2 regions of the Pseudarthrobacter sp. NPDC058329 genome follow, and region 2 is predicted to be linked to the other one. Evidence: predicted binding sites of a transcription regulator. Region 2 holds the regulator's gene; the other holds the start of a gene.
What was found. The regulator HrcA, encoded in region 2, represses chaperone genes, less so after heat shock. The targets are predictions, from matches to a motif close to TTNGCACTCGNNNNNNNCGAGTGCNAA.

Region 1: the regulator HrcA is predicted to act here: its motif matches at 3,927-3,953, upstream of groL (chaperonin GroEL).

Annotation. Positions count from the first base shown of each region.
Region 1 covers NZ_JBHVZR010000010.1:129,362-137,580, reverse strand. The annotation lists gene ACFVYC_RS14310 (siderophore-interacting protein) at 1-244, opposite strand, end outside; gene ACFVYC_RS14305 (uracil-DNA glycosylase) at 259-1,029, opposite strand; gene ACFVYC_RS14300 (DUF3263 domain-containing protein) at 1,155-1,484, shown strand; gene ACFVYC_RS14295 (LytR C-terminal domain-containing protein) at 1,531-2,190, shown strand; gene ACFVYC_RS14290 (cold-shock protein) at 2,364-2,570, shown strand; gene ACFVYC_RS14285 (ABC transporter substrate-binding protein) at 2,567-3,847, shown strand; gene groL (chaperonin GroEL) at 4,128-5,756, shown strand; gene ACFVYC_RS14275 (ABC transporter substrate-binding protein) at 5,910-7,220, opposite strand; gene ACFVYC_RS14270 (RNase H family protein) at 7,492-8,219, shown strand, end outside.
Region 2 covers NZ_JBHVZR010000001.1:883,233-891,451, forward strand. The annotation lists gene lepA (translation elongation factor 4) at 1-938, shown strand, start outside; gene hemW (radical SAM family heme chaperone HemW) at 975-2,204, shown strand; gene ACFVYC_RS04205 (2'-5' RNA ligase family protein) at 2,201-2,713, opposite strand; gene ACFVYC_RS04210 (DUF4870 domain-containing protein) at 2,770-3,189, opposite strand; gene ACFVYC_RS04215 (DUF3097 domain-containing protein) at 3,353-4,207, opposite strand; gene hrcA (heat-inducible transcriptional repressor HrcA) at 4,383-5,396, shown strand; gene dnaJ (molecular chaperone DnaJ) at 5,476-6,603, shown strand; gene ACFVYC_RS04230 (16S rRNA (uracil(1498)-N(3))-methyltransferase) at 6,606-7,388, shown strand; gene ACFVYC_RS04235 (GerMN domain-containing protein) at 7,408-8,219, opposite strand, start outside.

The DNA.
Region 1 (8,219 bases), on a different contig from region 2:
CCCGCGGCATCGTCTCCCGGATGCTCCACAAATCCAGCGGGGTGGAATACTTCACGCCTGGCTGGGGAAAAACGATCTTTACGTAGCGGTCCACGAAGCCGTTGTTGACGAAGTCCGCGAAGCCATCGCCGCCGGCAACGATCCGAACCATGTGCGGGGAAAGCTCTTCCCGGCGCACCACGGCGAGGTTGATCTGCGGACGGCTTTTCTTCGTGGCGCTGGTAGCGGCGGGAACGGTGCTCATAAGGCAAGCCTAAGCTAGGGTGCCGGGGGGAGCTCCCAGGTTACGCCGGGGGCACCCTGCCCCAACAGGAGTTCGTTGACGCGGCTGAAGGGCCGGGATCCAAAAAAGCCGCGGGATGCGGACAAGGGACTGGGGTGGGCGCTTGCCACCGCCGGTGCCCCGTCCAGGAGGGGGCGGACGCTTTCGGCGTCCTTCCCCCACAGGACCGCCACCAGCGGCATCCTGGATCCGTCCTGGTTCCGTCGGTGGGCGACTGTGGAGACAGCCGCCGTCGTGATCTTCTCCCAGCCTTTGCCGCGGTGCGAGCCGGCGGACCCTGCCCGCACCGTCATGACGCGGTTCAGGAGCAGCACACCCTCGTCAGCCCAGGCGGACAGGTCGCCGTGAACCCTCGCCGGCAGCCCGAGATCCGTTTCCAGCTCCCGGTAAATATTCGCAAGGCTCCGGGGGATGGGCCGCGTGCCCGGGTCCACGGAGAAGGACAATCCCACCGCATGCCCGGGTGTCGGATAGGGATCCTGGCCGACGAGCAGGACCTTTACCCGGGCGAGCGGCTGCCGGAAGACACGCAGGACGTTCGACGGCGCCGGCAGCACCTCGTGCCCCGCTGCCACTTCGCCGGCGAGGAAGGTGAGCACCTCCCGAAGTTCGTTTTCCACGCCTGCCAGGGCGGCGGCCCAGTCGGGCGCCATCAGCTCCTCCAGCGGGAGCAGCGCCAGTTCGGCGAAGCCCGCGCCGTGCGCAGGTTCCGGCTCGATTTCGAACAGGGCATCAGAGTCAAACACGGTCCCATTCTTGCAGGGTGTCCTGGGGCGGGGCCCGCGTGCTGCCCCCACCGCAAATGACAAGGCTGTTATTCGTCCGTAGCATGGGGGTCAGACATTTTACGTAACCAGCTAAGGAGTGCGCCGTGGCGGAACCAGCTCGGGAGCACCTGCCGGAGCCGGAATCCCGGCAGTCCCTCCTGGTCGACTTCAAGCTCAAAGACTCACCGCTGGGCGAGCGTGACCAGCAGATGCTTGCGTTGGAGCGGCAGTGGTGGAAGTACGCCGGCGCCAAGGAACAGGCCATCCGGGAGCTTTTCGACCTCTCCGCAACCCACTACTACCAGCTTCTCAATGCACTGATCGACAGCGAGGATGCGCTGGCCCACGATCCCATGCTGGTCAAGCGATTGCGTAGACTACGTACGTCGCGTCACCGTGCACGTACCGCACGGCGCCTGGGGTCTGACGCGTAAGACGCTCCCAGCTGGGCCGCCAGCAGCAATAAACAAGGATATCTCCATGACCAAATACGCCCGCGATGAATTCGACAAGGTCCCGGAGACTGCGTCGCGACAAGGTGTCCACCGCACGGCTTCCGCCCCGTCACGGGTGCGGCTCTGGCCCATTCTCGCGGTGGGTATTGCCGCTCTGGCGATTGGACTGGTGTCCTTCCTGATTCTCCCCAAGCTCGGTTTCAGCACGCCGGACAGCCAGGCCTCGTCAAGCCAGGAAGCAGCCCCGTTGGCCGTTACCGGGTCCACCCCTACGGCCACCCCGGAGGCTTCCCCGGAACCCTCTGCAGAGCCAACACCTTCCGCCACCAGCGAGGCCGGGCCCGGCGAGGCCGACCCCGGCACGGACGCCGAACCGGAACTGGACGAGCCAACCGCAGCTCCCGTATTCATCGATAAGTCGCAAAGCGTCGCCATTTACAACGCCGCCGGGACGGCAGGACTTGCCGGCCGGGTGGGCGGAACAGTCCAGGCCGACGGCTGGACCCTGGGACAGGTGGGCAACTGGGCGGGCGCCCCGCAGCAGGCCTCTGTCATCTACTACCAGGGGGCAGCGCAATTGCCCGGTGCCCGGGCCCTGGCGGCGCTCCTCGGCATTCCTACTGTGGTAAACAGCGCCGACTTCCAGGTGCCGCTGGTTGTAGTGCTGGGGCCGGGCTACCGGTAACCCCCTGACCTCGCGTTCCGCGGCAGGCGGTTACGCCTGAATAACTTTTGCGGACGGCCCGGCCCCATCCGGCTACCCCCGGGCAGGCATTGGCTAGAGTGAATTCAGGTGCGGCTGGAGCCTGTCGGCACACAGCGGCGTGGGCACCGGACACAACGGAAAGAGTGGTCAGCATGGCACAGGGAACCGTCAAATGGTTCAACGCTGAAAAGGGCTACGGCTTCATCACCGTTGACGGCTCCGGCGATGACATCTTTGTCCATTGGTCTGCCATCCAGGGTGAAGGGTACCGGGCCCTGGACGAGGGCCAGCGGGTGGAACTCGAAGTGGGCGAAGGCGAGAAGGGCCCGCAGGCTGAAAGCGTCCGGCCGGCCGAGTGACTGACCCGAACCTCCGCCCTGCAAACCTCCGCCGGGCGCTTTCAACGGCTGCCCTGTGCTCCGCCCTGGCTCTGACCGCCTGTTCCGGGGCCACCGGCAATGCCCGGGTGGAAGCTGCGGAGGCTTCGGGCGACGGCACCCTCCGCGTGGGCCTGATCCTGGACAACGCCGGCGGAAACGGCTTCCTCAATGCACCGCAACTTGCGGCAGCCAAGCTCGCTGTGCAGGAGATCAACGCGGCCGGCGGCCACAAGGGCCGGCCGGTGGAGCTCCTTCCCGCCCTTGCAGGGCAGAGTGTGGCAGAACAGGCCCAGGCGCTGGCCGACGCGAAAGCGGACGTCGTGGTCGGTCCCACCGATTCAAGCCACGCCGCAGCGGCGATCGACGTCCTCTCCCGTGCCCGCACCCCGCTCATCTCGCCCGCCAACACCGCCGCCGGGCTCAGCGGCATCAGCAGCGGCGGCTACTACTTCAGGACCGCACCGGCCGACGTCGCGCAGGGCCCTGTCCTCGTGAAGCTGGCCAAGGACGCCGGCGCCACGTCGGTCGCCGTGCTGTACCAGGAGGGTTCGTACGGCAAAGACCTTTCGGACGCCGTTGCCGCCTCTGCCGGGCAGGCGGGGCTGGAAGTGCTGGCCACTGCCAGCTTCAAGCCCGGCGATGCGGGCAGCGTGGCCGATGCGGCCCGCGCGGCTGAACCGGGCGCCGTCATACTCATCGCCCGCGATGGTGCGCAGGGCGCCCTGGTGGAACTGGCGAACTCAGGTGTGGACGGAAAGCGCCTCATCCTCAGTGACGGCGCCTTCGGCCGCTACGGTTCAGATCTGGCAGCGGGGTACCTGGAGGGTGCCCGCGCCGTGGTCCCCGGACAGCTACCCGACGCCGACTTCCAGGCAAGGCTCCTGACGGTGGACCCCGGGCTGAAGGACGTATCTTTCGCCGCCGAAGCCTATGACGCCGTAACAGTGGCAGCCCTTGCAGCCGCGAGGGCCCAGGACGATGCCGGCCGGTCAATCGCCGCCAACCTCATCGCTGTTTCGGGCGGCACCGCCGGGCAAACGGCGGGGGAGGGCCCCGGTGAGGCATGCCTTTCCTTCAAGGACTGCCTGGCCCGGCTGAAATCCGGGCCGGATGCCAACTACGACGGCGAATCCGGGCCGGTTGCCTTTGATGCCAATGGAGACATCACCACGGCCACCTTCACGGCCTTCGCCTATGCAGCTGACAACAACCCAACCGTGAGCGGCCTTGAGACGGCGGGACGGGCTTCGGGCTGAACCTCGCCGCGGGGCCCGGAAGCTCCGTTTTCCGTGTCCTTTCGCTTGCACTCTCACGTGGGGAGTGCTAATTATTGAGTTAGCACTCTGACGCACCGACTGCTAAGCGAAGCTGGTTCCGGCCAGCGGCGCCGTGCACCGGTCGAGGAGCGAGAAACACCTAACTGGAGTGAGATCCGCATCCGGAGGCATACAGAGGCCAACGGTGAAGGATCGTCCGTCGCGGGCACTGCAGCGAAGGTTCATTCTTAACGACTGTCCCGAAAGGACTATTGCCGTTATGGCCAAGATCATTGCATTTGATGAAGAGGCACGCCGCGGCCTTGAGCGGGGCCTGAACATCCTCGCCGACGCCGTTAAGGTCACCCTCGGCCCGCGTGGACGCAACGTCGTCCTCGAAAAGAAGTGGGGCGCCCCCACGATCACCAACGATGGTGTTTCCATCGCCAAGGAGATCGAACTGGACGATCCTTACGAGAAGATCGGCGCCGAGCTGGTCAAGGAAGTTGCCAAGAAGACGGACGACGTCGCCGGCGACGGCACCACCACGGCTACCGTGCTGGCACAGGCACTGGTGAAGGAAGGCCTGCGCAACGTTGCTGCCGGCGCCGACCCGCTGTCCCTCAAGCGCGGCATCGAGAAGGCTGTTGAGGCCGTTACGGCCGAGCTGCTGAACTCCGCCAAGGAAATCGAAACCAAGGAAGAGATTGCCGCCACGGCGTCCATCTCCGCCGGTGACGACGAAATCGGTGCCCTGATCGCCGAAGCCCTGGACAAGGTGGGCAAGGAAGGCGTTATCACGGTCGAGGAGTCCAACACCTTCGGACTGGAGCTTGAGCTCACCGAAGGCATGCGCTTCGACAAGGGCTACATCTCCGCCTACTTCGTCACGGACACCGAGCGCCAGGAGACGGTCCTCGAGGATCCGTACATCCTGATCGTCAACTCCAAGATCTCCAACGTCAAGGAACTGGTTGCTGTCCTCGAGAAGGTCATGCAGTCCAACAAGCCGCTGCTGATCATCGCTGAGGACATCGAAGGCGAGGCCCTGGCCACTCTGATCGTCAACAAGATCCGCGGCACCTTCAAGTCCGTTGCCGTCAAGGCCCCGGGCTTCGGCGACCGCCGCAAGGCACAGCTTGCCGACATCGCCGTCCTCACCGGTGGCCAGGTCATCGCCGAGGAAGTTGGCCTCAAGCTGGAAACCGCTGGCCTGGAACTCCTGGGCAAGGCACGCAAGGTTGTTGTCACCAAGGACGAGACCACCATCGTCGAAGGTGCCGGCGACGCCGATCAGATCGCCGGCCGCGTATCCCAGATCCGTGCCGAGATCGAGAACTCCGATTCCGACTACGACCGCGAGAAGCTGCAGGAACGCCTGGCCAAGCTGGCCGGCGGCGTGGCAGTCATCAAGGCCGGTGCCGCAACCGAGGTTGAACTCAAGGAGCGCAAGCACCGCATCGAAGACGCAGTGCGCAACGCCAAGGCAGCTGTTGAGGAAGGCATCGTCGCCGGTGGCGGCGTGGCCCTCATCCAGGCCGGTGCCAAGGCATTTGCCAACCTGCAGCTCTCGGGCGACGAGGCAACCGGTGCCAACATCGTCCGCGTTGCCATCGATGCCCCGCTGAAGCAGATCGCCTTCAACGCCGGCCTGGAGCCGGGCGTTGTGGTCGACAAGGTCCGCGGCCTCCCCGCCGGCCACGGCCTGAACGCCGCAACCGGCGAATACGTCGACCTGCTGGCTGCCGGTGTGAACGATCCGGTCAAGGTAACCCGCTCTGCCCTGCAGAACGCGGCCTCCATTGCCGGTCTCTTCCTCACCACCGAGGCAGTTGTGGCCGACAAGCCGGAGAAGAACGCTGCTCCGGTTGGCGGCGGCGACGACATGGGCGGCATGGGCGGCTTCTAAGCCTTCCCTGCCGGGCCTGTCCCGCCAGCACAAAAATGCGGCCCCCTCTCGCGAGGGGGCCGCATTTTTTACGTCCACAGGAGTTGTTGGTTACGTACCCGGACTTGTGCGCCCCGGAGGTCCCAGTAACTCTCCAAAAACGCCAGGGTGCCCCTACTTCCTGGCGCTGGCGAGCATCCCTTCCACTTCCTTCTTGAATGCTTCAGCAGCGGCTTGCGGGGTGAGGCGGTCGTAGAGGACTTCGTCGGTGTACCGCTTGATGACGTTCTGCACGCTGCCCGCGCCCACCGGGGGAACGGGTGGTGCGTCCTTCATGTCGGGGGCAATGGCCTTCAGGTAATTGACCACGGTGGTGTCGGCAGGCTTGAGGGAGGGCGTAATGCTGTCAACGATCTCCGGGTTGGTGGGCACGCCCCGGTCGGTCATCAGGATGGCTCCGGCCTCCGGGCTGTTGGTCAGGTAGTTGATAAACGTGGCCGCTGCTTCAGGATCCTTGGAACGTGAAGAAGCCGACCAGAACATGGTGGGCTTGTAGTACATGCCGTTGCCTGCCGCGGAGCCGCCGGTGCTGGGCGCCCGGAGCATTTTGATGCTGCTGCCGGTGGTCGCCTCCAAGGAGCCGAGCTGGTTGGTCCACCACCATGCCATGCCCACTCTGTTGGTGCCGAAGAGGCTTTCTTCAAGCCCGGCACCGGAGTCTTCGGTGGCGACCGTCGCCGGCGGGCTGGCTTTCGAATCACGCTGTTCCTTCAGGCGTTCCCAGAAGGAGGCAGCGGTTGAGGTTTCGAAGTCCAGCTTGCCGTCCTGGGAGTAAAGGTCCTCGCCATGCTGCCGCAGCCAGATGATCAGGTCCGCTTCGTTGCTGCCGTAGGCTGCGCCGTAGTTCTTGCCGTCTCCCGCGGCGCTGATCTTTGACGCAGTCTCCATGAACTCGTCCCAGGTCCACTTGCTGTCGTCCGGCAGGGGCACGTTGGCGGCCTCAAAGACCTGGGTGTTCGCCATGATGACGTAAGCGTTCTGGCCGGTGCTCAGGCCGTACTGGGCGCCGTCATACTGGCCTGATGCCAAGGCTTCCTTGTCCAGCTTTGATGTATCAATGCCGTCCTGCCTGGACAGGTCCAGCAAGGCACCGCGTCCGCCGTATTCGGCAATGTACTTCTGGTCCATTTGGATGACGTCAGGGGCGTCATTGGCCGCTGTCTTCGTGGCCAGCTTGTCCCAGTAGCTGGCCCATTCGCCGGGTTCGGATTCAATGTTGATATTCGGATGCTCTGCTTCGAAGGCCTCGATGGCCTTCGCAGTCTGGGCATTGAGGTACTCGTTGCCCCACCAGGCAAACCGGAGAGTCACTTCCTCGTTGCTGTTCGAACTGGCGGAGGTGCCACATCCGGTTGCGAGCAGTGAGAGGGCAACGGCTGCTGCGCCGAGTTGGAACCTTCTCCGGCTAACAGTTGGAATCGTCATTGATGTGCCTTCCTTGTTCTGTTGAATCCGCTTCCTGGAGCTTTCCCGGCGGCATCGTCACTAGGGGGAATAAGTGAGAAAACGTTTTCTAGTATGACATCCGATTGTGCCCGGGCTCCAGCACCCGCGTCAAGAGGTATCGGTAAACGCTTTCCGGGTTGTTGCGGGAGGCTTCCCGCACATGCACACGATCCCCTGGACTGTGCCATTCTGCGGTGCTGCCCTGTGCAGGTATCACCGCATTGTCGTCCGCTTCTGGCAGGATGGACCGGTGACGATTACTGCAGCGGCCGACGGTTCGGCTTTGGGAAACCCTGGCCCGGCCGGCTGGGCCTGGTACGTGAATGACGATTGCTGGCGTGCCGGCGGCTGGCCCCACGGCACCAACAACCAGGGCGAACTCATGGCCGTCCTGGATCTGCTGCGGGCCACCGCACACCTTCGCCACGAGGACCTGCACATCCTCTGCGACAGCCAGTACGTCATCAACTCGATCACCAAATGGATGCCGGGATGGAAGCGGAAGGGCTGGCGGAAGGCGGACGGCAAGCCGGTGCTGAACGTCGATCTGCTCAAGGAGCTGGACCGGGAGCTCGCCGGGCGGAAGTACAGGTTCGAGTGGGTCAAGGGGCACGCCGGGCATGACCTGAACGAAGCCGCCGATGAGCGGGCCCGGGCCGCCGCGACCGCCTACCAGCAGGGGGTTGCGGCCCGGTCGGGACCGGGTTTCCCAGGCGCCCACCACGCATCGGCTTCCGGAGCCCCGGCTTCCGGAAACCCGGCAGCCGGGAAAGCCCCTGCCGGAGCTACGCCAGCAGCCGCCCCCGGCGAGCTTGACCTGTTCAGCCAGCAGGTCATAACGCAGCAGGACGTTGGCCGGCAAAGTGTTGCCGGGCAGGGCGTTGCCGGGAAGGAGTCCGCCCAGAAGGAGTCCGCCCAGCAGGACCTCTCGCAAGAGGACCTCAGGCAAGAGGACCTCGCGCAAGAGGATATCGCTCA
Region 2 (8,219 bases):
AACCGATGGTCTTCTCCGGCCTGTACCCGCTGGACGGCACGGACTACCCGGTGCTGCGCGATGCACTGGAGAAGCTGATGCTCAACGACGCCGCCCTCGTCTACGAACCGGAAACGTCTGCTGCACTGGGCTTCGGCTTCCGTGTGGGCTTCCTCGGACTGCTCCACCTTGAAATTACCCGTGAGCGGCTCGAACGGGAGTACAACCTCGACCTGATCTCCACCGCCCCCAACGTGGAATACGAAGTAACGCTGGAGGACAAGAAGGTGGTCCACGTGACCAACCCCAGCGAATACCCGTCCGGCAAGATCTCCGAGGTCCGCGAGCCGATGGTGTCCGCCACCATCCTGGCCCCGAACGAGTTCGTCGGCGCCATCATGGAACTGTGCCAGAGCCGGCGCGGCGTCATGGGCGGCATGGACTACCTGTCCGAGGACCGGGTGGAAATCCGGTACCGCCTGCCGCTGGCCGAGATCGTGTTCGACTTCTTCGACATCCTCAAGTCCAAAACCCGTGGCTACGGGTCGCTGGACTGGAAGGCCGACGGCGAGCAGGTGGCCGATCTGGTGAAGGTGGACATCATGCTCCAGGGCGAGCAGGTGGATGCCTTCTCCGCCATCACCCACCGCGACAAGGCCTACTCTTACGGTGTCATGATGACCACCAAGCTGCGCGAGCTCATTCCACGCCAGCAGTTCGAGGTGCCCATCCAGGCCGCCATCGGCTCCCGGATCATCGCCCGCGAAAGCATCCGCGCCATCCGCAAGGACGTCTTGGCCAAATGCTACGGCGGCGACATCTCCCGTAAGCGCAAACTTCTGGAGAAGCAGAAGGAAGGCAAGAAGCGCATGAAGATGGTGGGCCGCGTCGAGGTGCCCCAGGAAGCCTTCATTGCCGCGCTCACCACCGACGAGTCCAAGGACAAGGCAAAGAAGTAGTGAACATCGCGTCCGGCAACACCGGAGGCCCCAGCAATGCCTAGCACTCTTCCCCTCGGCGACCCGGCGCCGTCGGACGGTCTGCTGCCTGCCCAGGCAGTGGACGGTTCGGCGGACCGGGCGTTCGGCCTGTACGTGCACATCCCGTTCTGCGCAGTGCGCTGCGGCTACTGCGACTTCAACACCTACACTGCCACGGAGCTCGGCGGCGGCGCCTCCCAGGACGCCTATGCCGGGACGGCCGCCTCGGAAGTGGCAATGGCGGCCCGTGTGCTGGTTGAATCCGGCCTTCCCGCCCGGAAGCTGAGCACCGTGTTCTTTGGCGGAGGCACCCCCACCCTCCTTCCCGCCGCTGATCTTGCCCTGATCCTCCGGACGGCGATCGACCAGTGGGGAATCGAGGACGGCGCCGAAGTCACTACGGAGGCGAACCCCGATTCCGTCACGCCGGAATCCCTCGCCATCCTCAAGGACGCCGGCTTCACCCGGGTCTCCTTCGGCATGCAGTCCGCTGTCCCGCACGTCCTCAAGGTGCTGGACCGCACGCATTCGGCCTGCCGGGTCCCGCAAGTGGTCCAATGGGCACGCGATGCCGGCCTGGCAGTCAGCCTGGACCTGATTTACGGGACACCGGGGGAGTCCCTCGCCGACTGGCGGTGCTCGCTGGAGACCGCACTGTCCTACGAGCCTGACCACATCAGTGCTTACGCGCTGATCGTGGAGGACGGCACCAAGCTGGCCGCCCAGATCCGCCGCGGTGAAGTCCCGGGAATCGACGACGACGACCACGCCGACAAGTATGAGCTCGCCGACCAGCTGATCACCGAAGCCGGCCTCGGCTGGTACGAGGTCAGCAACTGGGCCCGCACGCCGGAGCAGGCATGCCGCCACAACCTGGCTTACTGGCGTGGCGATGACTGGTGGGGGATTGGCCCCGGCGCGCATTCGCACGTGGGGGGAGTCCGCTGGTGGAACGTCAAACACCCCACCGCCTATGCCGGCCGCCTGGCGCAAGGCCTGTCACCGGCCGCCGGCAGGGAGACGCTGGACCCGGAAACCCGGAACGTGGAGCGGGTGATGCTGGAGGCGCGCCTGCAGTCCGGCCTTGAGGTTGCTGCCCTGGGCGCCGAAGGCAGGCACCAAGTCGCAGGACTGATCGCGGACGGCCTGGTGGAGCCGGCCGCTGCCTTCCGGGGACGGCTCGTCCTTACCCTCAAAGGCAGGCTCCTGGCCGATGCGGTGGTCCGCCGGGTGCTTCCCGCTTAGACCTTCGGGGTGACGCCGAGGGTGGTGGTGGTCCTGGTTGAGCCGTCCCAGAGGCGCGCCGCCATGCACTGCCCCTCCGTCAGCACGTCCAAGGCAGCCATGGCGGGTCCGAGCAGATGCCCGGGGATCCGGCGCGCGAGGGTGACGTGGGCCGTCCAGGCATCCGGCAGGGTATTGGCGTAGGCGCCGGTGCACTGCTCATGCAACCGGGCGTGCAATTGGAGCAAAGCCGCCGACGGCACTACCAGGCGTGCCAGCACGTATTTGCCGGGTCCGGCGGGAAAGACCACCACACCGGAAAACCGGATGTCGAGCGGGAGGCCGCCCCACATATCCTGCACCGCAGACCCGACGGCCAGTTCGTTGCCGGCCGCCAGGGTGAGATGCGGCCTGTTGCTCGGGGACGTGTGCGTGGCGAGGCTCGGCAGGCCGGCTTCCGCGAGCCGAGCCCAATCCGTCCTGATGGAAGAATCCGTGGATTCGCCCAAGGTCAACTCGGCGCTGCGCATGCACCCATCATGCCGGACGGTGGCGTGGGCTCTGGAAAGAACGGAGGGTGCCCGCGTTACTTGATCCAGCGCAGGTTGAACGGGTACCGGTGCGGCTGGCCACGGTTGACGTGGATGCCTGCCGCCACCGAGAAGCAGGTGAGTCCGATCCAGATCAGTGTGGCAATAACGGCAAAGATGTTGCCGACCACCGGCACGAAGACCAGGATATTGGCAACCACCGCGGCGATGGTGGGCGGCAGGCTGAAGTTCAGCGCTTCCTTTGACTCCTGCGCGGTGAACGGACCGCGGTCACGGAAGATCAGGTAGATCAGCAGGGCAGGGACACAACCCAGGATGCCGCCAAAGTGGGCCAGGGTTGCCCACTGCCGGTCTTCGCTGGCCGTCAGGGGCAGCGCATTCGCCGGAACACCGTGGTACTCCGAACGGCCCTGGCCGCCCTGGCTGTCCCTGTGATCACGTGCGTTTTCTGCCACAGTCTTGTTCCTTCTGAAGTGCATTGGTGCTGACTAAGAATGCCATGTCTGCTGCCGGTCCTGCGATCGGCAGACACCGCAGTACCAAGAATACTGGGTGCAGCGGTTATGCCTGACCTCGCCCGCCAGCCAGGAGCGCGCCAGTCCGGCACACACCAGGGGTTCAGGGAACCGTGAGGAAATCGATGACTTCCTCCACCCTGCCCAGCAGGGACGCCTCCAGGTCCGCGTAGCTGCGGACGGCGCCCAGCAGTTTCTGCCACCCGAGGCCAATGTCCTCTTTAGTTTCGTGCGGCCAGCCGAAGGCAGCCAGGATGCCGGTTTTCCAGTCCTGGCCGCGCGGCACTACCGGCCATCTCTCGATGCCCAGGACAGCTGGGCGGATGGCCTGCCACACGTCAACGTACGGGTGTCCAACAATCAGCACATTCCCCGCGGCCCCGGGAGAGGCCATCACGGACTCGGCAATGCGGGATTCCTTCGAATCGGGCACCAGGTGGTCCACAAGCACCCCCAGGCGCCTGCCCGGTCCCGGCCTGAAATCGGCCACGGCCGCGGACAAGTCATCGATGCCGTGGAGGGGTTCGACGACGATGCCCTCCACCCGGAGGTCATCTCCCCAGACCTTCTCGACGAGTTCGGCGTCGTGCTTTCCCTCCACCCAGATGCGGCTGGCCTTGGCAACCTGGGCCCTCTGCCCGGCGACGCGCACAGAACCCGACGCCGTCCGGCCGGCGGCGGTGCCCGTGCCTGCCGCCGGCCGCGGGGCAGGGGGCATCAGCCGGATTGCCTGGCCTTCAAGGAGGAAGCCGAAGCCCAGCCGAAAGGACCGGGACTTGCCGCGGCGGTCCTCCAGGGCCACCACATGCATCCCGCCCGATTTCTCCACGCGGGTCACGGCCCCAACCCAGCCGGACTGGACGTCCTCCAGCACCATGCCGCGCTCCACGGGCACCTCGGGCAGTTGCGCCCGGGCCGGTGCGGTCAGGTCCTGGGCTCCCCAGTTCTGGTAATGCATGGAATCACTCCGCCTCGTGCTGGATGCTGGCCCGGAATTTCGCCCGGAGCGGTACCAATGCTAACAACGGGGCGAGTCATAATAGACTGTTAGCACTGAGGCACGTCGAGTGCTAACCCCTGTAGAGCACGGCGCGGGCGGAACGGCTGCCCTGAACCCTGGATGGAGGTGGAGTGTGAGCGAGCCACGCAAACTGGAAGTACTGCGGGCCATCGTGGAGGACTACGTCCACTCCCGCGAGCCCGTCGGGTCCAAGGCCCTGGTGGAACGGCACCATCTCGGCGTTTCCAGCGCTACCATCCGCAATGACATGGCCGCCCTGGAAGACGAGGGACTGATTACGGCCCCGCACACCAGCGCAGGCCGTATTCCCACGGACAAGGGCTACCGGCTGTTCGTCGACCAGATTTCCGCTGTGAAGCCGTTGTCCCAGTCGGAGCGGCGTGCCATCCAGTCCCTGCTGGAAGGCGCGGATGACCTCGACGACGTCCTGGAACGCACCGTCCGGCTGTTGTCCCAGCTGACGAACCAGGTTGCGGTGGTCCAGTACCCGCACCTCAACCGAGCACTGGTCCGGCACATCGAGTTCGTCCTTCTCGCCCCGCGGAAGGTGCTGGTGGTGCTGATTGCCAACAGCGGCAAGGTCGAACAACGGGTCATCGACGTCGGCCAGGACCTCGCGGATGACGCCATCGCTGCGCTGAGAACCCAGTTCCTTGGATCCCTCGCGGGGACACCGCTGGCCCAACTCGGCCAGTCCCTGCCCGCGGTGGTGTCCGGCGTCGTCCCCGGACAGCGTCAGGCAGCCCACGCGCTGGCGCACGGGCTGGAAGGCCTTGCCCACAGCAGCCGGGAAGACCGCATGGTGATGGCCGGCACTGCCAACCTCGCCCGTTCCAATGTCGATTTTCCGCTCAGCATCGGGCCAGTGCTGGAGGCGCTCGAGGAGCAGGTGGTGATGCTTCGCCTGCTCAGCGAGATGGCACAGGACCCCCGCGGAGTGACCGTCAGCATCGGCCGGGAAAACCCCTACGACGGCCTTGCGGAGGCATCCGTCGTGGCCACGGGCTACGGCCCGGACAGTGTCGCCAAGATTGGCGTGCTGGGTCCCACCAGGATGGACTACCCCACTACCATGGCGGCAGTCAGGGCTGTGGCCCGTTACCTGTCACGGATTCTGGGACCCTGACCGCAGTACAGCGCCGAAAGGCGCACAGCAGTGTATGCAGCACGACTGCAGGCAGAACAACAAGGAAGAGATACGAACTTTGAGCAGCCACTACGAAGTCCTTGGAGTCGCACCGGATGCCACCGGGGAAGAGATCAAGAAGGCCTACCGCAAACTGGCCCGGACCCTTCACCCGGACGTCAACCCCGGTGAGGACGTTGCGGACCGCTTCAAGGCAGTGACCCACGCCTACGAAGTTCTCTCGGATCCCCAGAAGCGGCGGGTCTATGACACCACCGGCAACGAGAACGGCACGGACAACGGGTTCGGCGGGGGAGCCTACGCCGGGCAGGGCTTCGCTTTCCAGGACATTTTCGACACCTTCTTCGGCGCCGGTGGCACCGCCGGCCCCGCCTCGAGGGTTCGGCGCGGGCAGGATGCGCTTATCAGCGTCCGGATCGAGCTCCGCGACGCCGTGTTCGGGGTCAACAAGAAGCTCGAGGTGGACACGGCAGTGGTCTGTCCCACCTGTGACGGCTCGTGCTGCCAGCCCGGAACGCACCCTGAACGCTGCGATATCTGCGGCGGCAGCGGCCAGGTCCAGAGGGCAGTCCGTTCCATCCTCGGCCAGGTCATGACCGCCGCGCCGTGCGGCAGCTGCGAAGGTTTCGGAACCGTTATCAAGGACCCCTGCAACGAGTGCAGCGGGCAGGGCCGGATCCGCAGCCGCCGTTCCCTCACCATCAAGGTTCCTGCCGGCGTCGCCACCGGGACACGCATCCAGCTGTCCGGCCAGGGCGAAGCCGGTCCCGCCGGCGGGCCCGCCGGCGACCTCTACGTGGAAATCCGCGTCAACAATGACGCCACCTACGTCCGGGAAGGCGACGACCTCCACGCCACCCTGAACATCCCCATGACGGCGGCTGCCCTGGGAACCGACGTCACCCTCGAAACCTTCGACGGAGCCCAGGACATCGACGTAAAGGCCGGCACCCAATCCGGGGAGATCATCACCCTGCGGGGCCTGGGCGTCACCCACCTGCGCGGCTACGGCCGCGGCGACCTGAAGGTCCATCTCCAGGTCGAGACGCCCGCGAGACTCGACGCGGCGCAGGAAGACCTGCTGCGCCAGCTCGCCAGACTCCGCGGCGAGCAGATCACGGAGGGCAAGCTTGCTGCCAGCGGCGGCATGTTCGCCAAACTCCGGGACCGGCTCGGTAACCTCTAGCGGTGAGCAACCCCGTTTTCTTCACCGCGCCCGGGTCCCTTGACCGGATGGTGCCGGAAGGGATCTTTGTCCTGGAGGGACCCGAGGCGCGGCATGCGGTCACGGTCAAGCGGCTCGCTCCGGGCGAGGCCGTGGACATTGTGGACGGCGCCGGCACCCGGATGAGCGGCAAGGTTGCCGCCGCTTCCCCCTCCGGACTCGAAGTGGAATGCGGGTCCTTGGTTGTTGAGGACCGGCCACGCACCAGGCTGGTGCTGGTCCAGGCCCTGGCCAAGGGCGACCGGGATGAGCTTGCCATCGAGACAGCCACTGAACTGGGGATCGACGCCGTCGTTCCCTGGCAGTCCGAACGTTCCATCGTGCGCTGGAAGGGTGAGCGGGCAGCCAAGGCGCACGCCAAGTGGCAGTCCGTCGTCAGCGCTGCCGCCAAGCAGGCACGCCGTGCCTGGATCCCCGAGGTGCGGGCCGCCGTCGACACTGCCGGCCTCGCCACCGCCGTGGAGGCGGCCGGGCTCGCCGTTGTCCTGCACGAGGACGCCGTGCGTCCCCTGCGGGCAGTCCTGGAAACGTGGCTCGAAACGGAGGCATCCGACGGGGTTCGGGAAGTACTCCTGATCGTCGGGCCGGAGGGCGGCATCAGTCAGCGGGAAGTGACAAGGCTGTGCGGCCAGGGTGCCGTGACGGCCCTCCTGGGGCACCACGTGCTGCGTTCATCCACGGCAGGTCCCGCCGCCGTCGTTCTTGCCAGTGACGTCCTGGGCCGCTGGGCCGCGCCGGCGCTCTAAGCCGCAGCAGCAGCAGGAATTAACGGACCCTGAAGCTCCGGGTGTCTTCGCTGCCGCCCTCCGGGCCTTCCGGGCTGGAGGCCTGGGCCACCCGGAGCTCGAAGTCACCCGCCGGGAGTGTAAGGGCCAGGGTGAATACTCCCGCCTGGGCCGGGTCCGCGGCTGCCGTTGTTTCCCCGGTCAGGAACGGAGTCTTGTTGCCGTTGTCCTCGGAGCGCAGGATCTGCCAGCGGAGCTTGCCGCCCGCCACGGTGCTTCGTCCAGTGATCTTGACGCTGCCGTCCGCCACTTCAACGTCTTCCTGGGGGTCGATGATCCATACCGGAGCCACCAGCCCCGAGGTGCGGGCCATAAGGGAGCCCAGCTGCACATGGTTGAAGGCGACGTAGTCCGTGTGTCCGTCCACGAGGATGCGGACGCGGATCTGCTGCCCGGAGTCAATCAGCCCCGAACTGGCAGCAGCCGCCGTTGCCGTGTACACCAGCTGCTGGACGGCCCGGGCCGCCATGTCGGCGTCAAGGTTGCTGTTGAAGGCATCCTCCGAAACATCCACCGTGATGACGTCCTTGCCGGAGATCGATGTGGCCAGCTGGCTGGGGTTCTGCCATGGCGTAAAGAAGTCGGGATCCAGCGGCTTGTCCGACATCATGGCGCGCAAGGCCCGCGTCACGGGATTCTCCTGCTCGGGAACGTCCCGGAATTCCCGGTAGAGGAAGACATTGGAGTCGCTCCGGCCAATCCAGTAGACCGGTGCCTTGTTGGACGACTGCGTGGTCTCCAAGGGGGCGCTCGTGGATGGGGCTCCGGACGTGTTCCCGGGGCCGGCAGGGC